DNA from 4 places in the Pectobacterium wasabiae CFBP 3304 genome. Region 2 is predicted to be linked to each of the others. Evidence: predicted binding sites of a transcription regulator. Region 2 holds the regulator's gene; each other region holds the start of a gene.
The links. Region 2 encodes Fur, which represses iron uptake genes when iron is present. Its sites were predicted from a motif close to ATAATAATGAGAACNACTATCAA; they were not measured.
Positions count from the first base shown of each region.

Region 1 (7,613 bases), 1.5 Mb from region 2:
GAAATGGGCTTAAAAGAGATGACAGGCTACGCGCCGAAATCGTTCTGAAGCTTTTTCTCTGCGTAGACAGAGGATAAGTGATGGATGCTTGATAGTACTGATTAACTGACAAAGCCCCTAATTAAATAGGGGCTTTGTCATTTTTGCCGTTTTTGATTTTAGCTCGGCGCGTGCAGACGATGCGTTTGGTTGTTAAACGCGATACCGGCGGGGGTATCATCATGCTGTGCGTTGGCCAGACGGAAGACGGAAACGGCCTGCTTCAACAGTCTCGCCTGCTCTTCCAGCGAGTCGGCGGCGGCAGAGGATTGTTCGACCAGTGCGGCGTTCTGCTGCGTGGTGCTATCCATCTCAACAATCGCCTGGCTAACCTGAGTAATGCCCCGGCTTTGTTCATCCGATGCGGTGGCAATTTCCCCCATAATGTCATGCACCTGCGTGATGGAAGTGACGATATCGTTCATCGTTTTGCCCGCATTGCCGACCAGCGTCGCACCGTGTGATACCTGACTAACGGATTCAGAGATCAGGCCTTCAATTTCCTTCGCAGCCTGAGAACTACGCTGAGCAAGACTACGGACTTCGCTGGCGACAACAGCAAAGCCACGGCCTTGCTCACCAGCGCGGGCGGCTTCTACAGCGGCGTTCAATGCCAGAATGTTAGTCTGGAAAGCGATACTGTTGATGACGGATGTGATTTCCGCGATACGTTTGGAGCTGTTCTCAATCGCGGTCATGGTTTGCACCACGTTATTCACCTGCTCGCCACCCTGTTTTGCGGTTTGGGACGCGCTAATAGCCAACTTGTTGGCATGGTGTGCGTTGTCTGCGTTTTGCTTAACCGTTGCGGTGAGCTGCTCCATGCTGGCGGCGGTTTGTTCAACGGCAGCGGCCTGTTGCTCGGTACGTGAAGATAAGTCTGTGTTGCCTGCTACGATTTCGCCAGACGCGTTAGAAATCTGGCTGACGCCGACGCGAATGTCATCGATCATATTGTGTAGGTTGTCATTCATTTTCGACATCGCACTCATCAACTGGCCCAGTTCATCTTTACGGGTGGTATTGATGGACATGGTGAGGTCGCCTGTTGCAATTTTTTCAGCCATGCTCAATGTGCTACCCAGTGGCGTGGTGATTTGACGCGAAATAAACCAGGAGATTAGCAGGCCAAGCAGTAGCGTAACCAGTGCCGCGATGCTCATTTGTAGCGTGGCGTTGTAAATATCGGCCTGTGAGGCGGCAAGCTGATCGCTGGCGAGGGATTTGATAACGACATTCAACTGATCGGCAACAACTCGCATTTGCCCGGCCTGTGCCATTTCGTCCTGATAGGCTGGCATATAGGCCAAGATCTGCTCTTCATAGTTGTTCACGATCGTCATAACTGGCGCCAGTGTGTCACGCTGTTCGGCAGACAGACTCTGATAAAGGAAAGTCAGTGACGTTTGTGCGGCGTTGATAGCATCCGTCAACTTTTCTTCGGATTCTTTATCCGTTGAGAGTAATAAACCGCGAACATGGTAACGAACGGAAATCAGCTTTTGATTTAAGTCAGAAAGTAATAATTGAAGATTAGCACTATTGTTGTCTATCTTTAATTGGTCGTTGAGCTGTTCCAGAGGTTTTTCCGTTGTTGAAATATTCCAACTTTTTCTAACGGCATCTTTGGTGTTCACTGCATTAATATAATTTTTTTGTTTTTCCTGATAACTGGCAATTAATGTAGGAATACTGACTATTTTCTCTGCATCATTTTCCGGCCAGCTAAACATTTTTGCTTTTTCGGCGAGTGTACTGATGTTTGAAATATGCTCAATGTTCTTTTTTATATCATCAGGATTATAATTGGCCCCGTATAATGCGCGATAATACTTAGCCTGGTTGATCTCATCATTGATATTGTTGCTTAAATTAACTTTATCAATACTGTCTTTTAGCGAGCCTATATGCATAATGCCGGCACCAGCAATTACCATGGTCATCAGCAGGATCAGGAAAAAGCCCAATCCTAATTTTTTACCGACTTTTAGATTGTCAAAATTTATAGCCATCACATTTCACCACTATCTCGTATTGAGCCAAATTCATTATCCTGATGCACACTTGATTAGCGGTGTTAGCATCTCGGATTACCACGCGCCAAGCCAATCCTGCAAAACAGCATGATAAAAACCCGCAGTAGATATCGGCACTCTACTCTGAAACTTTACGCGTTGCCTTTTTTTCGGGCTTGAAGCCTATGCACTAACAGGGATGCGTAAACTGTGCGAGATCGTGGCGATTGGGTTGTGTGTGGCGGTGGGGAATTGTGAGGAAAGCCAGGGTATATGTGGTTTGAAGTATGAAAGGGATAATAAAAAGCTGGAATAACACGTTGTTATCCCAGCCTTGATTCAAACGCAGAAGTCACCTGATCGTATCAGGCATCCAGCGGTTTTATTTTTTCGCGCCAGCGAAGCGAGCAGATGCTTCGTCCCAGTTCAGCACGTTCCAGAATGCTTTAGCGTAATCTGGGCGACGGTTCTGGTATTTCAGGTAGTAAGCGTGTTCCCACACATCCAGACCGACGATCGGGTAGCCAGATGCGCCAGAAACCGCTTCACCCATCAGTGGGCTGTCTTGGTTTGCGGTAGAAACCACAGCCAGCTTGCCGTCGTCTTTCAGAACCAGCCAGGCCCAGCCAGAACCGAAACGGGTTGCTGCTGCCTGCTCAAATTTCTCTTTAAACGCATCAACGCTGCCGAAATCACGTTCGATTGCTGCTTTCAGATCGCCAGTCAGCGTAGTGCCTAATTTCAGGCCTTTCCAGAACAGGCTGTGGTTAGCGTGGCCGCCGGCGTTGTTACGCAGTGCTGCTTTTTTCTCAGCAGGGACCTTATCCAGTTGAGCAATCAGCTCTTCAACCGATAATTTAGCCAGCTCAGGCAGGGATTCCAGCGCGGCATTAGCATTATTGACGTAAGCCTGATGGTGTTTGGAATGGTGAATTTCCATCGTTTCTTTGTCGAAATGCGGTTCCAGTGCGTCATAAGCATAAGGCAGCGATGGCAGTGAATAACTCATGTTTAGCATCTCCATGGTAAAAAAAATGTTACGGCACTGTTCTGTTAGTACCGCGTAAGCAATACGTTCATTATAGTTAATTAAATGATATTGAAAATGATTATTCTCGATCTGGTGCGATGAACCATATTGCTTTACCTCATGATAACAAACGGTTATGTCGTTATTGCATTATGTAAAAACAAATTAATCTATACCGTCATGCTTCAAATAGCTTGTGTGCCTGTGGAGAGCTATCGTGATTCTGACGGCAATAGCTTACTCGCTCAGGCGTTGCGGATGCGTGTAAATTGTCGCATGTCCTGGTCGACAAAAACCCACCAGCGTCAGGTTGCAGCGCTGTGCAACGTCAACGGCCAGCGAAGTGGCTGCCGAGACAGCAAACAGGATTTCCACGCCACACATGGCAGATTTTTGTACCATTTCATAGCTGGCTCGGCTGGAAACCAGTGCCGCCCCTTGCTGCCACCCTTGCTTTGCTCGAGTGCCAAGCAATTTATCCAGCGCGACATGGCGGCCGACATCTTCACTCCCCCCGCACAGCGTGCCGTCTGGTGCTACCCAGCTTGCGGCATGAGTGCAACCGGTCATCTGGCCGATCTTCTGCACATCGCGCAGTCGCGCCAGCGCATTTTCAAGTTTGCTGAGGGAAAATGTCTGAGTGAAAGGCAGAGGCACCACCGGTTTGCCGATTTCCGCAAGCTGCTCTACGCCACATACGCCGCAGCCTGTGCGCCCATCCATCGATCTGCGTCGTTCTTTTAGCCCGGCAAAGCGTCGGCTAGAAAGCTCAATATGAACTTCAATACCGTTACAGGCGGGTTGCACATCAATACCGTAGATATCTGCTGGTGATTGGATAATACCTTCAGATAAGGAAAATCCGAGAGCGAATGGTTCCAACTCTTTCGGTGAAGCCATCATCACAACATGTGAGATGCCGTTATAAACCAGCGCCACGGGCACCTCTTCCGCCAGCCAGTCAGACTGTGGCTGATGCAGCGAATCGGGATGATAGACCGAATGTTGCGTTGCGCCTTCAAGGGCGGCATCTGCTCGTAAATGAACCTCTTCCACCTGAAATACCTGCATGTTAGTAACCCTGGAAATTAAAAGTATTATTTCACCGAGCCTGAAGGGATGCGAATTTTTCTCCAGGAACAGCGAGTGTGCTCGCATAGCAATGTGTATTTTTCCTGCAACAGGAAAGAAACTGTGCGTCAACTCGAAGAGTTGCCTTCTTCTCTGGCCGAATCCTGTCGCTAACGTCATACCCCGTATAGGCTTTATGTAGCGGCTTACTGCTTGCCTCTTTTTTTCACTGCGGCATGGCCGCTCACCCGGAAATGAAAAGGAGACTGAAATGGCGCACGATAATCTCGAAGGCCGATCTGCATCTGGTGATGTCGGCTCTCTTAATCTGAAAAAACGCTATGACAATTTTATCGGCGGAGCTTGGGTTCCACCTGATGCGGGTCAGTATTTTGTCAATTTGACGCCAGTAACGGGTCAACCTATGTGTGAAGTAGCCAGTTCGACAACGCGAGATATTGACCATGCGTTGGATGCGGCTCATAACGCAAAAGCGAAATGGGGTGGTCTGTCGGTGCAGGAGCGGGCGCTGGTGCTTAATCGTATTGCCGACCGGATGGAACAAAACCTTGAACGGCTGGCGCAGGTGGAAACCTGGGATAACGGTAAACCGATACGTGAAACCAGCGGGGCGGATGTGCCGCTGGCGATTGACCACTTCCGCTATTTCGCGGCCTGTATCCGTGCGCAAGAGGGGGCGATTAGCGAAATTGACGGCGATACCGTGGCCTATCATTTTCATGAGCCTCTCGGCGTTGTTGCGCAGATTATTCCCTGGAACTTCCCGCTGCTGATGGCCTGTTGGAAGATGGCACCAGCACTGGCTGCCGGTAACTGTATTGTGCTGAAGCCTGCCAAGCTGACGCCGATGTCGGTGCTAATTTTGATGGAGTTGATTCAGGATCTACTCCCCGCGGGGGTCATTAATGTCGTCAATGGGTCGGGGAGCGAGATTGGCGAGTATCTGGCAACATCGAAACGCGTTGCGAAAGTCGCGTTCACCGGGTCGACCGAAGTGGGCCAGCAGATCATGAGCTATGCGGCGCAGAACGTGACGCCAGTGACGCTGGAGTTGGGCGGAAAATCGCCGAACATCTTCTTTGCCGATGTGATGGATAAGGAAGACAGCTTCTTTGACAAAGCACTCGAAGGTTTCACGCTGTTTGCCTTCAATCAGGGAGAGGTTTGTACCTGCCCGAGCCGCGCGCTGGTGCAGGAATCGATCTACGATCGCTTTATGGAGCGGGCAATCAAGCGCGTTGAGGCTATCCGTACCGGTAACCCGCTGGACAGCAAAACCATGATGGGCGCACAGGTGTCAGCCGGCCAGCTTGACACCATCCTTAACTATATTGATATCGGTAAGAAAGAGGGCGCGCGGGTGCTCACGGGCGGCCAGCGTAAGGCGATGCCTGGTGGGCTGGCAGAAGGTTACTATCTGGAGCCAACGATATTGTTCGGTAAAAACAGTATGCGCGTCTTCCAGGAGGAAATTTTCGGCCCGGTGCTGGCGGTAACGACGTTCAAGACGATGGAAGATGCGCTGGAGATTGCCAACGATACAGAATACGGCCTGGGCGCTGGCGTGTGGAGCCGTAACGGCAACATCGCTTACCGAATGGGGCGCGGCATTCAGGCTGGTCGAGTCTGGACCAACTGCTATCACGCCTACCCGGCGCATGCGGCATTTGGGGGCTACAAGCAGTCTGGTATCGGGCGTGAAAACCATAAAATGATGTTGGAACACTATCAACAAACCAAATGCCTGCTGGTGAGTTACTCTGATAAGCCGATGGGATTGTTCTAACAGCATACTTCCTTAAAACCCTGCGCGCCTGCCACTGCGGGTGGGTGCGCATGCGTAGCCTAAATCGATGTGGATTTTCTGCGTTAATTCGTCCTAAGCACTCAGATTTGCCCGATGGTTAGTCGCTGATCGTTGATAGTAGATTGTGTCAGCGCTTAACAACGGCTACGCTGTTTTGAATAGCGCTTTGCTTTCAAGAGGTTGTGCATGACAGATAAGATCGGCTGGATTGATAACCTGCGGGCGCTGGCCTGCATGATGGTCGTTCTGATTCATAGCACAACCTACTATATTACTGCGGGCGGCATACCGGGCGACGGGCACTGGGATGTGGCGAATGTCCTGAACTCTGCTTCACGCGTCTGCGTCCCGCTGTTTTTCATGATCTCGGGCTACTTATTTTTTGGTGAGCGTAGTGCGGGGAAAAAACATTTTCTGCGTATCGGCTTATGTCTGCTTTTTTATAGTACGGTCGCGCTGATCTATATTGCGACACTCACACCGATTAATGGCCTGAATTCATTGCACCATGCGCTACAAAAACCGGTCTTTTATCACTTATGGTTTTTCTACGCCATTGTAGTGATTTATCTGCTCTCTCCACTTATTACAATCAAGCCAGTATCGGGCAAATATTTGGCGGTCTTGATTATCTTATTAGCTGTTGTCGCCAACCCCAATACGGGGCGAGTGGGGTTTGAAGGGTTTAAATTACTACCCGTTAATCTCTATATTTACGGCGATACGTTTTACTACGTGCTGTATGCCGCGCTGGGGCGAGCGTTGGGCATGTTGGACGTGCCAAAGAAAGTCGTGCTGGCCGCTATCCCTTTCTTCATTGCGTGTGTCGCGCTGATTGCGATGGGGACGAAGCATCACACATTATTGAATGACACGTTCACTCAGACGTTTTATATCTACTGTGGCCCGTTAGTTTTCCTGGCTGCGGTCAGCCTGTTGATCGTGTTTAAGCAGTATTTTAGCCAGCGGGTTCTACCCGGTTTTGCTATCATTTCGCGCCATTCGCTGGCGATTTACGGTTTCCATGCGTTGATTATTCACTATCTGCGAACGCATGATGTCGCGTTACCATCTCACCCGGTTCTCGATATTTTTTATGTTTTTTCCATCGCGCTGGCGGGTAGCCTGCTGCTTTCGATGGCGCTACAGAAGATTGATGCGCGGCGCTGGGTGAGTTGATGAACTGTCCAGTACATTGGACGAACAGTGTTACATCAACGGACTAAGCTGTTGGTAGAGCGCTTTAAATGTGCGCCGCCGTTCGGCATAGTCGGCATGACGCTGAGGATCCGGCTGATGAACCTGTTCCAGCGGTAGCGGTGGTAAGATCTCCGCCAGTGGCGTATGGGGATGCATAGCGATTTGTGCCAGACGTGCAGCACCTAGCGCTGGGCCGACATCCCCTCCTGTACGGTACTTCAGCGTTTGACCACTGATATCCGCCAGCATTTGCCGCCAGTAGGCGCTGCGCGCACCACCACCAATCAGCGTGATGCTATCGGGTTTGAGCCCCGTCATATGCAGTGCATCCATCCCGTCAGCAAGCGCAAACCCCACGCCTTCCAGTACCGCTTTTGCCAGTTCTGGGCGGCCGTGTTGATGGGTAAGTCCCCAGAATGCCCCTTTGGCA
Region 1 covers NZ_CP015750.1:1,861,294-1,868,906, forward strand. The annotation lists gene A7983_RS08345 (YibL family ribosome-associated protein) at 1-48, shown strand, start outside; gene A7983_RS08350 (methyl-accepting chemotaxis protein) at 159-2,051, opposite strand; gene sodA (superoxide dismutase [Mn]) at 2,437-3,063, opposite strand; gene fdhD (formate dehydrogenase accessory sulfurtransferase FdhD) at 3,322-4,155, opposite strand; gene exaC (acetaldehyde dehydrogenase ExaC) at 4,427-5,962, shown strand; gene A7983_RS08370 (acyltransferase) at 6,170-7,162, shown strand; gene xylB (xylulokinase) at 7,193-7,613, opposite strand, start outside.
Region 1: sodA (superoxide dismutase [Mn]) is a predicted target of Fur. The motif match lies at 3,148-3,170, and genes of this name have one in related genera.

Region 2 (7,613 bases):
TTACGTACGGCGTCAATCATAGTCAGTGCCGAACCGCTCAGGGTGCCGTTTTCATCAACACAAATGCCATCACGGTAGTATATGGTTTTACCAGCAAAAATGAACTGGTCAATATCTGCGCCCGCCGGTGCGGTGGCGTCGGTAACCAACACTAGTTTATCGCCCTTGATGCGTTTACTGTTGCGAATGTTGGCCCAGTCTACGTGTCGTCCATCCGCGATAATGCCGCAATAGACTTCTGGGGCATCGTAAATTGCGCCAACGAGTCCAGGCTCGCGGCCAGTCAGATACGGCATGGCGTTGAACAGGTGAGTGGCGAAACGAATACCGGCGGCAAAACCCTGCTTAGCCTGTTCCCAGGTCGCGTTAGAATGTCCAGCAGAGACGATGATACCCGCCGCAGTTAACTGACGGATAACGGCCGGTTCGACTTCTTCCGGTGCCAGCGTAATTTTCGTAATCGCACCCGCGTTGGCGCACAGAAAGTTGACGAGTTCTTGCGTTGGCTTGCGGATAAAGGCTGGGTCATGTGTGCCTTTTTTTATTACGTTCAGCCACGGGCCTTCGAGATGCAGCCCAAGCGCCTGATGCTTATTCTGCGCCAGCCAGTCTCTCATTACGTTGACGCTGTGCTTCATGAACGCGTCGCTGGACGTAATTAGCGTAGGTAAAAAGCTGGTACAGCCCGAGCGCTGGTTTGCCTGCTGCATGATTTCCAACGTTTTGACAGATATCGTTTCCAGCGAATCGTTGAACTGCACACCACCACAACCGTTCAACTGGAGATCGATAAATCCAGGAGCGAGGAACGCACCGCCCAGGTCGTGTTGTTCAATGCCAGAAGAGAGATCGGCAAGTGGGCAGATCCGTTCGATCAGCCCATCGGCAATCACAACGGCGTGATTATCCAAAATCTGATGGCCGGTGAAAATCCGGCTATGGGTTAACGCGTACATCATCAACTCCCGCGATCGGTTAGAGATTTCTCATACTTTCCGTTTCTAACTCACGGAAATACTTAACGGTTTTTATCTTTAACTCCATCGTTGAAGGCTCATCACAAACCATGATGGCTTTAGCATGGAGTTGCAGACAACTGATGGTCCACATGTGGTTGACGTTGCCTTCTACCGCAGCCTGTAGCGCTTGCGCTTTGTTGCGTCCGGTCACCAGAATCATCACTTCTTCGGCATCCAGCAATGTACCAACGCCAACGGTCAGGGCAAATTTGGGCACCAAACTGACGTCCCCGCCGAAGAAACGGGAATTCGCAATACGGGTTTCTTCCGTCAACGTTTTGATGCGGGTGCGGGAAGCCAGAGAGGAAGCGGGTTCATTGAAGGCGATGTGCCCATCATTGCCCACGCCGCCCATGAAAAGATGAATCTTCCCGTAGGATTTTATTTTCTCTTCATAGCGGCGACATTCTGCTGTGGTGTCTTCTGCGTTGCCGTTCAACAGGTTAATGTTTTCACGCGGAATATCAACGTGATTGAAGAAATTCTGATGCATGAAGGTATGATAGCTTTCTGGGTGATCGGTTGGCAGGCCGACGTATTCATCCATATTGAAGGTCACAACGTGTTTGAAGCTCACCAGACCGGCTTTGTGCATGGCGACCAGCGATTTATAGGCTTCCTGTGGTGAGCTACCTGTCGGTAAGCCAAGGATAAAAGGGCGCTCTGGACTGGGTTTGAAAGCGTTAATTTTCTCAACGATGTAGTGGGCGGCCCATTTTCCGACGTCTGCGGCGGTAGTTAAGGGGATGAGTCTCATCGGCGCTCTCCTGATTTCTAGTGGAATTAAATACGTTATCGCGTAAATCGTGCCAGTGGCACGCGTTCTCTATGTATTAAAATTAGTCTACTCCGTTTTTTTTAATCTTGAAATAAGTTGGGGTTTTATTCAGATATAAAGTTTTCGTATGCAGTTTTTTGGTGATTTTTATCACATAATTATGGGGATTAATTTGTGTAGCGAATTATTTTTCTTACACTGTTCCTAAGAACCACCGCAGGTCATGGTTTTTCGACAATGTGACGCTGTTCGACAGTGAAATTTTTGGCAGTGAAATTTATTGGCAGGTTTGTTTGCCCCACAACATTTCATTTACCTCGCAAAGGTAAGAGAGGGAAACGTGAGTATTCTTAGCTATTTACAAAAAGTTGGCCGGGCATTGATGGTGCCTGTCGCGACGCTGCCTGCTGCCGCTATCCTGATGGGGATAGGTTATTGGATTGATCCGGTTGGCTGGGGAAGTGAAAACGCGTTGGCGGCACTTCTCATCAAATCGGGTGAGGCGATCATTGGGCATATGGCGGTGCTGTTTGCAGTCGGTGTCGCTTACGGCATGTCGAAAGATAAGGATGGTGCGGCCGCATTGACCGGTTTTGTTGGTTATCTGGTGCTGACTACACTGTGTTCACCTGCTGTGGTCGCGATGATTCAACGAATTCCCGTTGAACTGGTGCCGGCTGCGTTTGGCAAGATTGAAAACCAGTTCATCGGGATTCTCGTCGGTGTGATGTCGGCTGAACTGTATAACCGTTTCAGCCAGGTTGAATTGCCTAAAGCGCTCTCTTTCTTCAGTGGGCGGCGTTTGGTACCGATTCTGGTTTCTTTCCTGATGATTCTGGTGGCGTTCATTTTAATGTACGTCTGGCCTGTCATTTACAATGCACTGGTGTCGTTTGGTGAACACATCCAACAGTTAGGGTCGGCTGGTGCTGGGGTTTATGCCTTTTTTAACCGCTTACTGATCCCTGTTGGATTACACCATGCGCTGAATTCCGTGTTCTGGTTTGATGTCGCGGGTATCAACGATATTCCTAACTTCCTGGCTGGCCAACAGTCTATCGATTCTGGTAAAGCCGTAGTGGGGATCACGGGCCGTTATCAGGCGGGTTTCTTCCCGATCATGATGTTCGGCCTGCCGGGAGCTGCGCTAGCGATTTACCACTGTGCGCGCCCAGAGAACAAAAGCAAAGTAGCCGGGATTATGCTGGCGGCGGCATTTGCTTCATTCTTCACTGGGATTACCGAGCCGCTGGAATTTTCGTTTATGTTTGTCGCGCCAGTGCTGTATTTCCTGCATGCGTTACTGACAGGTTTTTCCGTATTTATTGCAGCCAGTATGCAGTGGATCGCCGGTTTTGGTTTCAGCGCCGGTCTGGTGGATATGGTGCTGTCTTCGCGTAATCCGCTGGCAACCCAGTGGTACATGTTGATAGCGCAGGGGCTGGTATTCTTCGTCATTTACTACGTGGTGTTCCGCTTTACCATCACTCGCTTCAATCTGTTAACGCCGGGACGTGAGCTGGCGGTAAGCGGTAGCGAGGCAGATGGCTATGACGTGATTAAGGCGTCTGCGGGCAAGAAGTCAAACGATACGGCGGCGTTGGCACTGGGGTATTTGCAGGCGCTTGGTGGCAAAGCCAACCTGGTTGGTATCGACGCCTGTATCACACGTTTGCGTTTGAACGTGGTTGATTCCTCTCTGGTTGATGATGCACAGGCGAAACGTCTTGGTGCTGCGGGTGTTATTCGCCTGAATAAACAAAGCGTACAGATTGTGGTGGGCACGCAGGCTGAGTCGATAGCAACGGCGCTGAAAGCGGAGCATGACAAGGCGTAATATAATGACGATGCCTGTGTAACGCCGTGTTATATCGATGAAACTAGGGGGGTGAGATAGCAATCTCGCCCCTTTTTTTCGTTATGAATAATTAACGGTTGTTTCCCTGCGTAGCTTGTTGGATCATTGTCGGTTATACGTCGTTTTAGCATTGAGGAATGAAGAATGAGTGAGGCTGAAGCCCGCCCGACTAACTTTATCCGTCAGATTATTGATGAAGATCTGGCATCCGGTAAGCATGACCATATTCAGACGCGTTTCCCGCCAGAGCCGAACGGTTATCTGCATATTGGGCATGCCAAATCTATTTGTCTGAATTTTGGGATCGCGCGTGACTATCAAGGGCAGTGCAACCTGCGTTTTGACGACACCAATCCGGTAAAAGAAGATATCGAATACGTTGAGTCGATCAAACGTGACGTCGAGTGGCTGGGTTTTTCATGGAGCGGTAACGTTCGTTATTCTTCTGATTATTTCGATCAACTGCACGCTTATGCGGTTGAGCTGATCGGTAAAGGGCTGGCTTACGTTGATGAGCTGACGGCCGATCAGATTCGTGAATACCGTGGTTCGTTGACGGCTCCGGGCAAAAACAGCCCTTATCGCGATCGTACCGTGCAGGAAAACCTGGCGCTATTTGAAAAAATGCGTAACGGCGGGTTTGCAGAAGGTACTGCTTGTCTACGTGCAAAAATCGATATGGCATCATCCTTTATCGTGATGCGTGATCCGGTGCTGTATCGTATTAAGTTTGCCGATCATCACCAGACCGGCAACAAGTGGTGCATCTACCCAATGTATGACTTCACCCACTGCATTTCTGATGCGCTGGAAGGGATCACGCATTCTCTGTGTACGTTGGAATTCCAAGATAACCGCCGTCTGTACGACTGGGTTCTGGATAACATCACGATTCCTTGCCACCCACGTCAGTACGAATTCTCCCGCCTCAATCTTGAATACGCGATTATGTCCAAGCGTAAGCTGAATCAACTGGTCGTGGAAAATGTGGTTGAAGGCTGGGATGACCCGCGTATGCCGACCATCTCAGGCCTGCGTCGTCGTGGCTATAGTGCGGCTTCCGTCCGTGAATTCTGTGTGCGCATCGGCGTAACGAAGCAGGACAATAACGTGGAAATGGCCGCGCTTGAATCCTGCATCCGTGACGATCTGAATGAAAATGCTCCGCGTGCGATGGCAGTGCTAGATCCGGTCAAGGTCGTGATCGAGAATCTGCCCGCTGGGCACGAAGAGTTTGTTGCGATGCCAAACCATCCTAATAAGCCGGAAATGGGCTCACGTCAGGTGGCATTCAGCCGTGAAGTTTACATCGATCGCGCTGATTTCCGTGAAGAAGCCAACAAGCAGTACAAACGTCTGGTGTTGGGTAAAGAAGTTCGTCTGCGTAATGCCTATGTGATCAAAGCCGATCGCATTGAAAAAGACGAGCAGGGCACTATCACTACGATCTATTGCAGCTATGATGCGGAAACGCTGAGCAAAGATCCGGCTGACGGCCGTAAAGTGAAGGGGGTTATCCACTGGGTCTCTACGGCGCATGGCGTGCCAGCAGAATTCCGTTTGTACGATCGTTTATTCAGTGTGGCAAATCCTGGCGCGGCGGATGATTTCCTGTCGACGATTAACCCAGACTCACTGAAAGTTACGCAAGGTTTTGTCGAAGCGAGTTTGGCACAAGCGGAAGTAGAGAAGGCGTATCAGTTTGAGCGCGAAGGTTACTTCTGTGCCGATCGTGTTTACTCCAGTACAGAACATCTGGTGTTTAACCGAACGGTCGGGCTGCGCGATACTTGGGTTGGCTAAAGTCACGAAGTAGAAGATAAAAATAAAACCGCCTCGGCGGTTTTATTTTTTTATGCGGTCGATTTATCGTGTGGACTCATGCAGGGTTTCGTCTTCTCGACAATCCCCTTCACTGCAATGCCCATAGAGATACAAACTGTGGTTGGTCAGTTTAATGCCGTGTCTTTCTGCGATCTCACGCTGACGTGCTTCGATAGATTCATCGCGGAATTCAATGACTTTGCCACAGTCGAGGCAAATTAAGTGGTCGTGATGATGCTGCTGCGTCAATTCAAAGACGGATTTGCCACCTTCGAAGTTATGACGGGTTACGATACCAGCATCATCAAACTGGTTGAGTACGCGATAGACGGTAGCAAGACCAATCTCTTCGCCCATATCAATCAGTCTCTTATATAAATCTTCCGCACTGACGTGATGACAGACAGGATCCTGTAACACTTCCAGTATTTTCAGTCTTGGAAGAGTGACTTTCAAGCCGGCCTTCTTCAATGCGGTATTGTTGTCAGTCATGCGGGTTTAGTCCTGTAGCTTACTTATCAATGGAGGCTGCCTAGCCTATGACATCGGTCGGCTCAAAAAATGCAAACGCGTCTCAATTATAGAACCGCGCATACAAAATGAAAACAAGGGAATGTTAACAATATTGTCCCCACTCACACTATTGATATACAACGCAATCCGTTGTTGATGAATGAGGAAAAGGTAAAGCGCGTATAAAACCGATGGGATTATTGTACAGGTTTACTGATAGAAGTTAAAAAAATGTGTCAATTATTGTGAAAGGTTTTACCTATCGATACTATTTTGGCTCTGATAGGAATTATCAGAGCCAAAATGGCTTAGCCAACCAGCTCTTTCAGATTCAGTTCATCGCCGATCTGTTTCACCCACGTCGTCACGCGCTCGCTGGTCAATTCAGGCTGACGGTCTTCATCGATAGCCAAACCAATGAAGTGATTATCGTCGGCAAGTCCTTTAGACGCTTCAAAGTAATAACCTTCTGTTGGCCAGTGACCGACAATCGTCGCTCCGCGAGGTTCAATGATGTCGCGAATAGTCCCCATGGCATCACAGAAGTATTCCGCATAGTCTTCCTGATCGCCGCAGCCAAACAGAGCAACCAATTTTCCGGTGAAATCAACCTCTTCCAACGAAGGGAAGAAGTCATCCCAATCGCACTGAGCTTCACCGTAATACCAGGTTGGAATACCTAACAGCAGAATATCGAAACCTTCTAGGTCTTCTTTGCTACTTTTGGCGATGTCATGAACATCAGCAACGTTGGTGCCTAACTGCTGTTGGATCGTTTTGGCGATGTTTTCCGTGTTGCCCGTATCACTGCCAAAGAATATTCCGATGAGTGCCATGAATTGAATAACCTCTTGATTCTTAATGGTATGGTGTAATATTTCACCCACTTATCTGTTAATAATAACAGACACTCACATTAGGAGAAACTCGTATCGGTACGGAGGCGTAAATCAAGAGCATGCAAAATGCGGGGGGCGATAAAAGGAACGAAGCGCTGATCTTCTGGTGCTAAATTACCCATGGTAATAGTATGGTCATATTACCTTTCGAGATCAGACACGCATAGCCCTAACACTACCAAGGTTATTTATTTGCAATGATGTTTCATTTTTTATGAATGGTATTTTTATTTCATGGTTCGTTTCAGTTGTAATTAAAAGCAGACTTCTTTTTGTCAGAAATGAAAGTCACGGAACGATACATCTCTACTCTGGGAAATTAAAATGCATACAAAAGATAATGTTTTTACTGAATTGAAAATTTGTAACATTTTTAGGGAATATTCCTAATAAAAGAAGATAAGAATTATAACCATTTGTAGCTGAAACGATGCAGCCTTGAAGAAGAAATCTTTAGCTTTTGATGTTAAAGAATAAAATGAAAATGATGCGTAAATTGCTTCTCCGTCTAAGTGCGTATCCACGCCAGCGCACAAGGGACGCGGGTGGCCGTCGCTTTGCTTTCAACCCTCTGATTAAAAACCGTATATTTATAAAAATAGGTGAATTCATTCTCAGTGTGAAAAATTATATTAATAAATATAGCAAGAGTGCTAAATATTCTCTGTATTTAGCCGATGAACTAGCGTGGTTTTTGAGTTTTCAACTTGGTGAAATGTGAA
Region 2 covers NZ_CP015750.1:3,341,693-3,349,305, forward strand. The annotation lists gene nagA (N-acetylglucosamine-6-phosphate deacetylase) at 1-956, opposite strand, end outside; gene nagB (glucosamine-6-phosphate deaminase) at 976-1,776, opposite strand; gene nagE (N-acetylglucosamine-specific PTS transporter subunit IIBC) at 2,138-3,634, shown strand; gene glnS (glutamine--tRNA ligase) at 3,800-5,458, shown strand; gene fur (ferric iron uptake transcriptional regulator) at 5,522-5,971, opposite strand; gene fldA (flavodoxin FldA) at 6,301-6,828, opposite strand; gene A7983_RS15130 (hypothetical protein) at 7,370-7,612, shown strand.

Region 3 (7,613 bases), 1.5 Mb from region 2:
TATTGACTTGTTCTTCCCTTCAGTTTGCTCTTCACATTACAGATTTAGAGTGCTCATCTGGAATAAATTTTCCCCCGATGAGTAACCCAAAACGTTAGACATTGCGAACAAGCGGAGCGTCATCGCCTTCATTCTCCCCCAGATCTTACCGGGATCATTTCGGATAGCAAGAACGTAGTCGTATTTGCTGGTAACGCTAAATTGTTTCTCATATTGATGCTTTATTTCTCATAGTATGTGGCCATAACTGGCGGGTGCAATCTCCAGTAACTGTAGCGTTAGTATGCAAAGCTAAGTCGATCGTAAAACTCTATGCCTGTCTTTTTCCACTTGCCCATTACTGGGGAGCCCTAAGCGCTCACGCGGCCTTTTTTGTTCGTGGCGTTTCTGCCGTATACTCTCCTTATCCGTTCCCCTGCTTTCATGTCTGTGCAAAAAGTGGTGGGGTAATCTGTGGGGTAATAAATGAATTTTCATATGTCTATCACAGGTTAAAATCATTATAAATCAATATGGTATGTGAAATATGCTAAGTTACCGCCACAGTTTCCATGCCGGCAATCACGCCGATGTGCTGAAACACACCGTTCAGAGCCTGATCATCACAGCCCTGAAAGAGAAAGAAAAACCTTTCCTGTATCTGGATACCCATGCAGGTGCCGGACGTTATCAGCTTAGCGGCCCACACGCCGAGCGCACAGGCGAGTATCTGGATGGCATCGCGAAGATCTGGCAGCGTGACGATATTCCGGCTGAACTCGAACCTTACATGCAGGCGGTGCACACCTATAACCACAACGGACAACTGCGCTATTACCCCGGTTCTCCGCTGATTGCGCGCCAGCTACTACGCGAGTATGACAAACTCCACCTGACCGAACTGCACCCCAGCGATTTCCCACTGCTGCGCAATGAATTTCAGAAAGATGCGCGTACCAAAGTGTTGCGTGACGATGGCTATCAGCAGTTGAAATCACAGTTGCCGCCGCTTTCTCGTCGCGGATTTGTGCTGATCGACCCGCCTTATGAGCTGAAGACGGACTATCAGGCCGTGGTCAAAGGCATTAAGGAAGGACATAAACGCTTTGGCACGGGCGTATTTGCACTGTGGTATCCCGTGGTGCTACGTCAGCATATCAAGCGCATGCTGAAAGAGCTGGAAGCCACGGGTATTCGCAACATTCTGCAAATTGAGCTGGCGGTGCTGCCGGACAGCGATCGCTACGGCATGACGGCGTCGGGCATGATTGTGATTAACCCGCCGTGGAAGCTGGCGGCGCAGATGAAGAGCGTGCTGCCGTGGCTGCATAGCGTGTTGGTGCCAGAAGGCACCGGACATACGCTGGTGGAGCAAATCGTCCCGGAATAATACGCGGCGATTGCTGTGGGCGACGCGGTCGGTTTTTCCTATTGTAACCATAGGTATAACCTTTATTGGTCACGTGGCTCTGGCGTTACACTCTAGGCAAATTTTATTCACTTAAGCATGGATACACTGATGACCAAACACTATGACTATCTTGCTATTGGCGGCGGCAGCGGCGGTATCGCGTCTATCAACCGCGCGGCGATGCATGGACAAAAATGTGCGTTGATCGAAGCGAAATATCTGGGCGGCACCTGCGTCAATGTCGGCTGTGTGCCGAAGAAAGTGATGTGGCATGCGGCACAGATTGCCGAAGCGATCCATCAGTACGGGCCGGATTATGGGTTCGATACCACGGTGAATCAGTTTAACTGGGGCACGCTGGTCAAGAACCGTAGCGCTTACATCGATCGCATTCACCAGTCCTACGATAACGTGCTAGGCAAGAATAAGGTTGATGTCATCCACGGTTTTGCCCGTTTTGTTGACGCGCACACGGTGGAAGTGAACGGCGAGAAAATTACGGCTGACCATATTCTGATTGCGACGGGCGGACGCCCGGTTCACCCTAACATTCCGGGTGCGGAATACGGTATTGATTCCGACGGCTTCTTTGAACTGGATGCGCTGCCGAAGCGCACCGCTATCGTCGGTGCAGGCTATATCGCAGTGGAGATTGCTGGCGTGCTGAACGGGTTGGGCTCTGAAACCCACCTGTTTGTGCGTAAACATGCACCGCTGCGCAGCTTTGATCCGCTGATTGTCGATACGCTGGTGGAAGTGATGAACACCGAAGGGCCGACGCTGCATACTGAGTCGATCCCGAAGGCAATTGTGAAGAATGCCGATGGTAGCCTGACGCTGGAACTGGAAAACGGGCAGTCACAAACCGTCGATTGCCTGATTTGGGCGATTGGTCGTGAACCGGCGACGGATAACCTGAACCTGAGCGTTACCGGTGTGGAACTGAACGACAAAGGCTACATCAATGTCGATAAATTCCAGAACACCACCGTTCCTGGCATTTACGCTGTCGGCGATAACACGGGAGCCGTCGAGCTAACGCCGGTTGCCGTTGCCGCGGGGCGTCGTTTGTCCGAGCGTCTGTTTAACAACAAGCCGGACGAGCATCTGGACTACAGCAACATCCCGACCGTCGTCTTCAGCCACCCACCGATTGGCACCGTCGGGCTGACCGAACCGCAGGCGCGTGAGCAGTATGGCGACGAACAGGTGAAAGTGTATAAATCTGCCTTCACCGCGATGTATACCGCCGTTACGCAGCACCGCCAGCCGTGCCGCATGAAGCTGGTCTGCGTGGGTAAAGAGGAAAGAATCGTCGGTATCCACGGTATCGGCTTTGGTATGGATGAGATGCTGCAAGGCTTCGCGGTTGCCGTCAAAATGGGCGCAACCAAGAAAGACTTCGACAACACCGTGGCTATCCACCCAACGGCGTCGGAAGAGTTTGTGACGATGCGGTAATCGTGCCTTACTGCTTTTCTGGAAGATGAAAATATGCTGGTTGAATAGTGAGCTATTTGGCCGGCATTTTTTATGAGGGTAATAACCTGGCCTAACTGATTTTTTCAAATGGTACGTGCTCCGTTAGCGCAGTGAGCCGATCCAATCCTCGATTTTTCGCCAATAAATAGAGGGTGAATCGTTTTGAAAGTAGTTGGATAGATGACAAATAGATGCAGGCAAAATAATTTATTTAATTATTTAATTTGGTGCTAATTAATATGTCTATCTTACAATGCTTATTGTATTTTTTTCCTCTGCGGAAATATGATGCCTTATCATTTTTTCTACTAATGGAGTCTATGGGTAGGTTGCTTGTCTTAAATCTGAAAATAATCTATAGCATGAATTGTTTCCCTATCGTTTGCGCGTTGTAAATGTGATGTCATCGAAATTACAGGAACAACACAAGGAATGGTTCTATGAGCTATAAAGAAAGTGCGGCACATAATGATTTTTTCTATGGGCTTGATATAAATAAATTACCTGATCAATTTCAGGAGTTAATTAATATCATGGGGTTGGAGGATGCCTATATTTTTTCAAAAATATTTGGTGGGCAATGTAAATATATCCCTAAATCACCGAAGTGTTTTTGCTCAGATATCAATGGGGATTCTGTAGCACGGTTATGCCAGGAATTTGGTGGTTTAAGTATCGATGTTCCCCATGCTAAAAATATTGATAGGCAGTTACGTAATCGTGAAATAATAAATTTATTAGATAGGGGGAAATCGCGGACGGAAGTTGCTAAAATATATAATCTCGGAGTAAGGCAAGTGGCTAATATCAAGAAGACCGTGTATAAATAAATCTTATGAATAGCATTGATAAATAAAAAGCATCCAAGACAACGTGGATGCTTTTTATTTGTTTATTTTTTAAATTGAAATGGTTTTACCGAATTTGAAATCTCCAGATTTTTGTCCAAAGTCGGTTAACAGGTAGGTTGTTGGTGTTATATGTTCTCCCATTGCGATCAGGTAATCACTTGTTTCGGTATGGTAGAAAAATATACTCACGCTTTTTTGACTATTACCAGAAGAGGCATGTAGCACAGGGTGGTCATCATAGGTGTAGCTGCCTGTCGCTTTCCCTCTTCCAGAGGTAACATCATTCATTGCTTGTTTCATGTTGGCGTAGCGATTTTTCTCAAGGTAGCCTGCTAATTCATTTTCTGCCTGCGTTTGGTTGAAAGGACCGCTTTGTACACCTTGATCAATGATATAAATATCAGACATATTATTTCTCCAAAAGAAAATATAGGGAATGAGGAAGGCAGGAACTCTCCTGCCTTCCGATTGCTGGATCAGGAAACCGTCCAGGTATTGTTTTGTTGCAGTGTAGCGGCAACGCTGTAAATGTTTGGTTCGAACACTAATTCAACGGCATCGCTGATTTGCTCAATATCCAAAATTTCACCTTCTTCATAGTTACCGAATACAATCCAGTAAGAAGGATGTGGGATAAACTCAATATGTAAATTTGGCTGTGCTGCCTGTACGAAAGTTCCTGCATTGCTCATTCCAATACCGACAGCAGCCTGCTTGAGTGGAACATTGCCGCTTTCATCAATATAGAGTGAACCCGCTTGGCCAGTGAATGATGTCGGGCCAAAGAGATACCCTCCATTGTAGTCCAATGTGATGGTATTTGCGGACTGAAGGTTGGCAGGAATTTCTTCCCCGCCTTCAAAAATGACACCAGGTTTAACTTCACCTGTATCTGACCAAACGAAAGAATAATCAATGTTCCAGCGGAAGGTTTCATGCACGTTCGGATTCACGAACTTGCTAAACCATGCCAGTGAGAAAATATTCCGTGCCTTCTGGTCCGGTGCTTTTTGAAAGATTGCTACATTGCCTGAATTACTTGATTTGTTGATAAACTCAACGCTGTATTGATTAGACATAGTGTATTCCTCTTTATTATGAACCCAATATTAGGTTCAAACACTATTATCCATATGCCTATATTAAAAATAATAGGGAAGTAAGTCCTGTTAATTATTATTATGGTTTTTTGGATCTGTAAGTGATTTTTTATTGATATAGTTAGATGGCTCAGTAGTTCCAGTGGGAGAAAATGAAAAATTAACAATTTTTATCGCACAGATATTTATTGTGAATAATTTAGCTTAATGTTAATTCCTTCGCCTTCTTGGGCATAGTGCATCGTAGAGTTAAAAACAGAATTTATAGGGTGATGTCAGATTGGCACGACTGGGAGCAACACTTTGCCTGTCTTGGGTTTCCTATTTTTCTATAATGTCTATGTGTTGCAGTATTTTGGGATGGCAGAGTGATAATGATTATCGTTAGTGTTTTGTTTATGATAAGTTGCGGTGAATGGGTTTTATCCCGCGGACTGATTTTTCTCTTACAAAACATATCGGCTTTCTCACTATGTCTTTAGCTAATCGCACGACGTCTTCAGCCTATCGGTTGTTCAATTTACGCTTAGAGAGCAAGACGTTGCTCTCACCTTCGCTTGTTCGCTGTGTGTTCACCGGCCCGGAAGTGCGCCAGATGAAACTGGACGCGCCGGATCAGCGCATCAAACTGCTGTTCGCCAGTGAAAGCGGGGAGCAGGTGCCTATGGCCGTGAGCGATACATGGTATCAGGACTATCTGGCGCTGCCGCGTGAGCACCGTCCTATTTTACGCACCTATACGCTGCGTTCTGTCTCACGTGAATCACAGCAGGCGGCGATCGATTTTGTGCTGCATGGTGATACCGGGCCAGCCTCAAGCTGGGCGAACCACGCCAAGCCAGGCGATGAGTTACAGATCGTTGCACCCAACGCGGAAGCCGATGGCGACAGCGGAGGCTATGAATGGGCTCCGCACGATGGTGTGGAGCAGGTGCTGTTGATTGCGGATGAAACGGCGCTGCCAGCAGTCATGGGAATTCTTGAACAACTGGCTGACCAACCTTCTCCGCCATCGGTACAGGCTTTTCTTGAAGTGCCGAAAGCGGCCGACTGCGTGACGTCGGGCGACTTCCCTTTTGCCGAGATTCACTGGCTGCCGCGTGAGGAAACTGGCAGCACAATATGGGGCGAACGCCTGCTAGCTGCGGTACAACAGGATGTGAAAATTCCCGCCGGCGCCTGCACAAACTATGATGAAACGGCACAGGAAACGCCGGAAGACGCGCTACTGTGGGAGCGGGCAACGGCGCATCGCCCGTTTTATGCCTGGGCGGCGGGAGAATCTTCTGCCATCAAACGGCTGCGCCGCTATCTGCTCGACGAATGCCATCTTGATAAAGCGACAATCAACTTTATGGCTTACTGGTCGCATCGCTGAGAAAAGTGTCTATGTGTCTGGCTGAAGAGATTTATTTGGTATAGCCAGACTCTGCCGTATATTACGTACAGTTTAATTAGGATAGCTTACTGGCTGCGTGGAGCGCTCATCTCATGAATACACCTTTCCCTTCTTTCCGTTATCACCCTAATCCGTTATCGACCGGGAGTATCAAAGCGGCTGATGATGTCTGCCTATGCTGCAATCAGGCGCGTGGCTATGTTTATACTGCCTCGTGCTATACCGCGCATAAGCTGCCTGAAAAGAAATTTTGCCCTTGGTGTATTGCAGATGGCAGTGCGGCAGCACGCTATGACATGAGCTTTTCTGACGAGTATCCACTGTGCAGTGAAGGTATAGCTGTGGAGATCATCGATGAGGTATGCAGCCGTACACCGGGTTATTCTTCCTGGCAACAGGAAATCTGGCTCTCGTGCTGCGACGATGCCTGTGCATTTGCGGGGGATGCCAGCCGCGAAGAGCTTGTCGCATTGGGGGCTGAGGCGTTAGCGGTGCAATTTGCGGATTTTTCGTGGCCGTTGGAAACGTGGAAGAACGTGGTTGAGTCCTATCAGCCCGGTGGCGAAACGGCGTTTTACCGTTTTGAATGCCTGCACTGTCAGAAGGTACATTACGGAATTGATTTCTCCTGAGTGTGGCGGTGCAGTGCTGACATCAGTAGGGATGCGGTGAAAACCGATGATTACGACGCATTAAATCTGTTTTGTAATAAGATTAAGATGGTGTCGATAGCGCCGTAGCGTCGTATCAATCGTGTCCGCAGGTGTAAAGGAACCCCGATAGGGTTGATTCAACGCACTCATGCAGGAACGTTCATAAATGGACTCTATGTTGTCATTTAATCCATTTATAGTCCGTGAAGTTTTCACTTTTAAGGAGAACTATCATGCCGTCATTTAATCAGCACGACCTGAGTCATTTTGTAGGGAAACATTTGGTATATACCTATGATAATGGCTGGAATTATGAGCTGTATGTCAAAAATGCCAACACAATAGACTACCGCATTCACAGTGGGATTGTGGGTAACCGTTGGGTGAAGGACCAGCAGGTGTATATCGTGCAGGTCGCCCGTGAGGTTTATAAGATTTCATGGACAGAGCCGACAGGAACGGACGTCAGCCTGATTGCGAATATTGCCGATAAGGTCTTCCACGGCACCATCTTCTTCCCGCGTTGGGTCATCAACAACCCAGAGAAAACAGTGTGTTTCCAGAACGAACATATAGCTGAAATGGAAGCATATCGCGATGCTGGCCCTGCGTACCCGACTGAAGTGATCGATGAGTTTGCCACCATCACGTTCATCCGAGACTGTGGTGAAAATGACCACGATGTCATCAATTGCCCTGCCAGCGAACTGCCTGCGGATTTCCCTGCTTACCTGAAAA
Region 3 covers NZ_CP015750.1:1,829,108-1,836,720, forward strand. The annotation lists gene A7983_RS08205 (hypothetical protein) at 1-1, opposite strand, end outside; gene A7983_RS08210 (23S rRNA (adenine(2030)-N(6))-methyltransferase RlmJ) at 527-1,369, shown strand; gene gorA (glutathione-disulfide reductase) at 1,499-2,851, shown strand; gene A7983_RS08220 (Mor transcription activator family protein) at 3,313-3,702, shown strand; gene A7983_RS08225 (hypothetical protein) at 3,772-4,131, opposite strand; gene A7983_RS08230 (hypothetical protein) at 4,200-4,802, opposite strand; gene A7983_RS08235 (siderophore-interacting protein) at 5,296-6,201, shown strand; gene A7983_RS08240 (CbrC family protein) at 6,315-6,854, shown strand; gene A7983_RS08245 (phenolic acid decarboxylase) at 7,109-7,613, shown strand, end outside.
Region 3: A7983_RS08235 (siderophore-interacting protein) is a predicted target of Fur. The motif match lies at 5,192-5,214, and genes of this name have one in related genera.

Region 4 (7,613 bases), 560 kb from region 2:
AAGGCCGCGACATTGCCATGATCACCAACAACGGACAGGCCTATATCGCGGGCGTGTCGCCTGACGAAACGCTGTCCGTCATCTGGGAAGGGAAGGCACAGTGTTCCATCACCCTACCCGCGACCTTAAACCACCTTGATACATTGCTGCTGCCCTGCAAATAAGCGGCAAGAAATAGAAAATCCGGGAGAGTACGAATGAAATACCCATCTTATCGGCAAACGGCAGGAATCATTATCAGTTGCCTGCTTTTGATACCCTCAGCCTATAGTGCGCTGAGCCTCGATCGCACCCGCGTTATTTTTAACGATGATGAACAGTCAGCAACGGTGATGCTGATGAACCAAAACGCGGAGAATCCGTTTCTGGCGCAGTCCTGGCTGACGGACGAGCAACGCAATAAAGTAACAAGTCCGCTGATGGTGTTACCGCCATTACAGCGCATCGAAGCGAAAGGATATAGCCTGATCCGTCTGGTTAAGACGGAACAAATCACGCAGTTGCCAACCGATCGCGAATCGCTGTTTTATCTTAACGTCCGGGAAATTCCGCCAAAAACGGAAAAGGCTAACGTATTGCAGATCGCCATTCAGTCTGAAATCAAGGTGTTCTTCCGCCCGCGTGGTGTGAAACCCGCAAAAGATGAGATATGGCAGAAAAAACTGCTGATCAAAAAAACGGGCAACATTTTCCAGGTGGAAAACCCGACGCCGTACTACATCACCGTAAGCAGCATCCTGAAGCAACCCAAAGTCGCCAATGCCAACCCTGCCAATCTGTTAAAAGGCAACGCCTTTATGGTGGCACCGCGCTCAACGCTGCCTGTTGAAATCAATGACGGCGCGATCAATCGCTTCTATCTGTACTACGTCAACGACTACGGCGGCCATGTTGCATTGCCTTTTACTTGCGCACAAAACCAGTGCCAGCCCATTACCGATGAATAAGCTACAGGGATATCCACCATGCATTGGTTAGCCGTTCGTAAAAATCACTATGTTGCCCTCTGTGCAGCGCTCTTTCTCAGCTTAACGACGTTTAACGCCAGTGCGCTGGAATGTCGATTGGGCACCGTGACGGGTCCGGTAGCCGACTATGACGATATTGGCATGCTCAAGATCCCGGCGACGTTACCTATCGGCAGCCGCCTCTGGACGTCAAAAGCCTATACCCGCAGTCTGGCCTGCTGGGCATATCACTCCGTCCGTCCGCAGGGCGAGATGTCCTATTTCTATCCAAATCCCGAAGGAAAGATCATCGGACAGGGCATCGGAATCGGCATCATCTATAACGGACAAGATCTCGGCGTGATTACCAATGGCGGCACCACCGCTTCTCGCGTGCCCACAGGACAGTGGGTCGCAGCAGGCCCCAACGGTTCAAGCCCGCCAGCCACCCCAACCATGCTGAATGTCACAGTACAGCTCTATCTCGAAAAAACGGGAAACATTACCGACACCACGGCAGGAGCAGATGCTCTGCGGGTCTTCCAGCTTGACGGTGAAGGGGGCATTAATAATAAACCCGACAGCAACTATGGTTTGAGCCTGTCAGGACTACACGGCATCGACATCATGCAGTGCGCGGCAAATATCAACATTTCGCCCGATGGCTATGTCGATTTTGATACGGTCAGGGCGTGGTCAGGAACGGAGACCGGTCCACTAGCACAGTCGGAATTTAACATTGATGTGTCCACCGACGGTGGCGAAGACTGCGGTAAGGGATTCGATCTGGACATCAACTTTGATGCCACCTCGCGGGGGAATTCACTCGTCGGGATAGATGGCATGAATATGGGGAACGGCGCCACGTTGAAAATCGAAGATATGCGCAGCGGTAATAACGTGACGTTTAATCAGTTTATTAGTCTGGTTGAAGGGCTGACGGCATCAAGCGGCGTGGTGGAGCGACGCTATAAAGCACAACTCTATGCCGCAGGCCCCGCAATAGTCGGCGATACCGAGAAAACTATTATTCTGCGATTTAATTATCACTAATCCGCGCGCCAGCATGAGATAGCAACGATGATAAAAAATGACAACACAGTAATGAAAATCAAGCCACGCCATGCCCTGCTCACTTTAGCGGTCGGCATCATGGTACTACAATCAAGTTCGCCTCTTGCACAACAACCCCCTCTTCTGAGCAATAGTGAAGTGACGTTCCACGTCTCCGTCGTTAACGCGGCCTGTAATGTCAGTACGGAAAGCAAAGCGATTGTGGTCAACATGAGTGAAGTCTCTGAGCGCTATTTAAAAGCCAATAGCTACGGTAACTGGCATGACTTCACGATTAACCTCACGGACTGCAATCTGGACACCTACCAAAACGTTACCGTTCATTTTTCAGGAAAAGAAGAGCCGCTATTGCCCAAGCGCCTGGCGCTAGATACGCCATCCGGAGCCAAAGGTATCGCGATTGGCATTTATCATGCCAATCAACTGATCGGCATCAACAGCAACACGGATGGCATTGTGCTGCAAAGTGGGGGCAACGCCATTCCCTTTTCAGCCCGCATCGAAAAGATACGCGACGATTTGATTCAATCCGGTGATTTTGTGGCAACGGCGAACTTCACCTTAAGCTATTTGTAGCAGGTTAAGAGTGAAGCATAGGCCGCTACGTGCGTTACTCGACACTGGCACACATACTCTTTCGGCTAAGCCTATTGGCTAGCGGCTAAAGACCACAGGAATTCTTTTCGAGAATAGGAAATACGGGATCCAGACGACAATGCTGAAAACAATCGCAGCAAGCATACTAAATGCATTATCGTCCAGCGCGACACCAAACAGCAGTGAAGGCAGTAACGTTAGGCAACATACGCAGACGGCATTAATGACATAGTAAGCGACCATCACCACCTTCGTTCGCCGTTTGCGTCGAAAAAACGTCAGCGCAGTAAAAATCGACATGCCAAATAAAACAATTACGCAAAATAGAGCTAACAGACTGTAATAACTCACAAATCCCGTTCTTTTGAAATGCGCCAGCACGACACTGCCCAGCTCATACAGCGAGAACGGTGCCATAATGACAGAGAGAATAATTCCCAGCGCCGGAAGGTAGAGAATACCGTTAATCTTCTGCTGCTCTTTTCCTTCGCAATCAGTACACAAGCCAGACTCTTTTTGCGCCTCGTTCTCGCAGTTCAAGCACTTCATTGTTTAATCCCTGTAAAAATGTTCCGAAAGGAAAAAACGGTTCCCCGTCTTGATATCACCCGTCATTGTCTCCGATCCCCAAATTAATGTTAACCCCATTCCACCATCCATTCATGTAGCACGTACTCAGGTGAGTGTTGAAAATATCCTACAGAGCGGTAAAAGAAAAAGCGCCCGCGTCATTGAGACAACGGGCGCTATCATTATTCCCGACGGCAAGTCACCGCGCCGTCGAGCAAGTCACTAGTATCAATTCAGAACATCGGACTAGAACGCATAGTTGACCGTCATTGAGACGCTGCGCGGCGCACCATACACGGCATAAGGCGCAAGATAGTCGCTGTACTCTTTATCAAACAGGTTGTTGATATTCGCCTGTACCGCAAGCTGTTTAGTGACCTGATAGCGGCCAAACAGGTTAACCAGCGCGTAGCTGCCTTGTTCGGCGCGCAACGTTGTGTTTTGCGGGCCAGATCCTTCCTGCCAGATGCCGTTTTGCCAGTTCACACCGCCGCCAACGGTTAATTCCGGCAGCACTGGCAACTGGTAGCGAGTAAACAGCTTGAGCGACGTGCGCGGCTGTTCTGGGTTGACTGACTTGCCCTCTTGATCGTCAACCACATAGCGAGAACCACCAAACGTCATTTGCAGGTTGTCCGTCACCGCGCCGTTAACTTCAAATTCGATCCCTTTGCTGACAACACCATCAACGGTACGGTAGGCAAACTCACCACCACCGCCGGGGATCGCGATTCCTGTTGATTGTCCCAGGTTATCCTGCTCAATACGGAAAATTGATACCGAGGCAGTCAGGCGGCTGTTATACCAGTCTCCCTTAACACCCGTTTCGTAGTTTCTCCCCGTAGTCGGAGACAGATATTTTTTATTAATGTCTTTCTGCGTTTGCGGCTGGAAGATATCGGTGTAGCTGGCATACGTCGACCAGGTATCGTTGATGTCATAAACCAGACCAACATAAGGCGTGATACGATTATTGCTGGTATCCCCCGTCGAACCAATAATGCTCCAGTCGGTATAACGCGCGCCAGCAATCAGATGCAGCGGATCGGCCAGAGAGAAGCGCGCCGACGCATAGAGCGATTTTTGGCGCGTAGTTGAATGTTCATAATCCGCCCAGACTCCCGGCACAAAAGCGTTATCAACCCAAGATCCCCATGTAGGATCAGCAATATTGCCATTCCAGTTGTAGTAATTGCCCATATCGGTTGGGCTGATCGTGGATTGCGTGTTATAGAACTGGCTACGCTGTCGAGTATAGCTGCCGCCAACCACCAGCTCATGCTGGCGTCCTAATAACTCGAACGGGCCAGAAGCGTAGGTGTCAATCGCATCAACTTTACGAGTTCCTTTGTTCCATCCACCGTAAGCACCTACGTTAGCGCCAGACGGATCAACAAGTATTCCGGTATCTCTATCGGGGAAACCATTGGCATACATCAGCTTGGAATCAAAGTTGGTTTCGCCGTGCGTCCCGTTCACTCGCATCTGCCAGCCGTTATCAAAACGCTGAGTCAGATCGGCAAAGACTTTTCTCGACGTTTTATCGGAGTAGCTCCAGTTCGGTGCGGAGTTAAAACTACGACTGAAATGTGTACGGCTACCGTCAGTGAACCACGTCGGCAATCCGCCCCACGTAGGGCTATCGGTATTGCTTTCCTGATAATCATAGCCAAGCGATAACGTGGTGGATTCTGTTACATCCGCATCAATCACGCCGTAGAGGAATTTTTTGCGGCTGTGGTAACGATCGAGCCAGGTGTCGTTATCCTGATAGCCCGCAATTACGCGCCCGCGCACGTTGCCAGACTCCGTCAGCGGCGCAGACAGATCGGCCACCATCCGCTGTTTATCCCACGAACCGTAACTACCCGACACCGAGCCTTTGAACTCGCGACTGTCCGCATGTTTGCGCACCATATTCACAGCAGCAGAAGGGTTCCCCGTTCCCGTCATTAACCCCGTAGCCCCACGCACGACTTCAATACGGTCATAGATCGCTGTGTCTGAGCCTGAATCACCAAAATCCCAAATTTCGTTCACGACCGTCGGAATATCGTCGAACAGGTAATTAGTGATACGGAAACCGCGAGCAAAATAAGTCACACGTTCAGAGTCGATAATTTTAGAGGACACACCCGTCGTGTTCGCCATCACCTCGCCAATCGTTTGCAGGTTCTGATCTTCGATACGCTGCTTGCTGATGACACTCACCGACTGCGGAACATCACGCGGTGTCAGCGTCATCTTCGTTCCAGCGTTAGTGACTTTCACGCTGTAATCCTGCGGGTCGCTGGCCTCTGCATTAGCATTGGCACTGACGACAAGCGTATCACCTGAGGTGGGATTTTCTTCGGCAATAGCCTGAGCAGGCAGGAAAGAGGCAGAAATCAACAGGGCGAGAAGAGAGACTCCGAATGGTTTTGTTCCGGCCAGCGAAGAATCACAAACGCGCGTTTTTTCGGCGCGAGTAACTCTAAAAGACATGGTATATCCTCGATTAACTGATGGTAATTTTGGCGAGATGCTGAGGCGTTTTTTGTCAACATTTGCACAGAATGGTAAATGATAACTATACGCATTATTATCAACATTTCAATAAAATGGTTAATTCCATTAAAATACAAATAGATAAAAAAGAACAATTCACCATACTGTTAACAGGGCATTGTTAAAAAAGAAACATTTGAGAGGGTTAAGCCACTCAATAAAGCGAGGAAATAGCGGCATAGAGGAAAGGCTAGCGGAAAAATATTCACCTATGCCTCCTGCATGAGGCATAGGCTGGCAGAGGATTACGGGTTAAGCGTCTTCAATCACGATCGTTCCTAGCCCCTCGTCGTAACGTAATACCGTGCCATAACGGGCACTCATACGCGTCAGGTCTGCCGCAATTTCATGTCCGAGTGCCGCAGACACCGTAACGGGTAAACCACGATCGAGTGGACGTTCACGGTTCATACCCAGATCGAGAGGTAACAGTGTGAACTGTAGCGCCCCATCTACGTAATCCAGCAGCGCGGCACAGTTTTTGGAGAAACGTGATTCGGCATTGAAGCCAATAAAGTTCCCCTCCCGATCTTTTGCTCGTGCCCGGTGCAAATCGGAAGGGCGTGCATCGTGATTGTAACCATAGGCGGTGTACATTTCTGGCGCGATAATCGATTCACCCGCTTCAAACTCCATCAGCAGGCTACCCAGATTGTAAAAAATCGGACGTTTATTATAAATTTCCACGCCACGCAGGAAGTGCGCACCATGCCCCACCACCGCTGACGCACCAGCATCAATGGCCCGGCGGGCAAAATCTTCGATAAATGCAGGCGGATGCGGCGCATACCAGCCATCCCCTTCCCCTTCATGCGTATGCAGGCTGACAATCGCGACATCAGAACGGTTTGCTGCATCGCGCACACTTTTAAGAATCGCGGCACAGTCTTCTTCATTCATAAATGTGCGAACATAAGCCTGCTCGCCACGCTCAATGGGTATCGAACTTTCAAACAACGAGCCAAATTTGAAACGATCGGGTCCCTGATCCGCCATCACTTCAATTCGGGCTCCTTCACGGTTGCTGGCAGCAACACCGAGCAGTTCAGTGATCCCCTGAAGTTGCTCAAACTCCTTATCCGGCAACACGTAAGCTCGCCCCCAGCGTAGCGGGTTGAGGCCGGGACGTGCCACCACACTTCCCCCAGCGACACTCGCGGCAAAAACTTCCGAACGGGTGCTGCTGACAGCCACCACGCCGACCCGTCCTTTTGGCGTATCGAGGAACCGCGCAGCGCGAGCGTCATCAAGGTTGCGCCCCACACCACAATGAATCAGCCCGCGTGCTTCTGCCGCGTCGATCGTATCAACGACACCTTCCCAGCCAAAATCCCCCGTGTGGTTGTTAGCAAAAGAAACCAGCTTGATATTCAAATCAATAAACTCGTCCAGCGTTGCCTGCTTCACTGCCGTGATATAGCCACGACCCGCCGCAGGTGGCGTGGCGGGTTTTGGGCAACAAAACTCAGCATTAGCGAAAACCGCATCCGCCGCCGCAAGTTGGTCAACGATGTTTTTGTCTACTCGCGCAGCCAGATTGCGGCTGGAAAACAGTAAATCCCCACAGGCAATAATTCGCATAGCATGACTCTCTTTTCGCATGATGTGTCGTTCGATGGGATAACCCGAATGGAAGGCTAAGGTTGGCGAATAAGGGCAAAAGCCCGCTCCAGATCGGCCAACAGATCGTCCACACTCTCTAATCCCGCGTGAATACGCAGCAGCGTGCCTGGATGCGCATCCGGGTGAACCGATCGGACAGGGTTCAGTGGCAGGATCAGGCTTTCGTAGCCTCCCCAGGATCCGCCAATGCCAAACAAGGTGAGCGCTTCAACAAACGCAGTACGCTTTTGGCTTAGCTCGGGGTGCAGCGCAAAC
Region 4 covers NZ_CP015750.1:2,785,113-2,792,725, reverse strand. The annotation lists gene A7983_RS12640 (fimbria/pilus outer membrane usher protein) at 1-164, shown strand, start outside; gene A7983_RS12635 (fimbrial biogenesis chaperone) at 198-947, shown strand; gene A7983_RS12630 (hypothetical protein) at 966-2,000, shown strand; gene A7983_RS12625 (fimbrial protein) at 2,052-2,597, shown strand; gene A7983_RS12620 (DUF2569 domain-containing protein) at 2,676-3,167, opposite strand; gene fhuE (ferric-rhodotorulic acid/ferric-coprogen receptor FhuE) at 3,435-5,672, opposite strand; gene A7983_RS12610 (CapA family protein) at 5,988-7,316, opposite strand; gene metC (cystathionine beta-lyase) at 7,373-7,613, opposite strand, start outside.
Region 4: fhuE (ferric-rhodotorulic acid/ferric-coprogen receptor FhuE) is a predicted target of Fur. The motif match lies at 5,751-5,773, and genes of this name have one in related genera.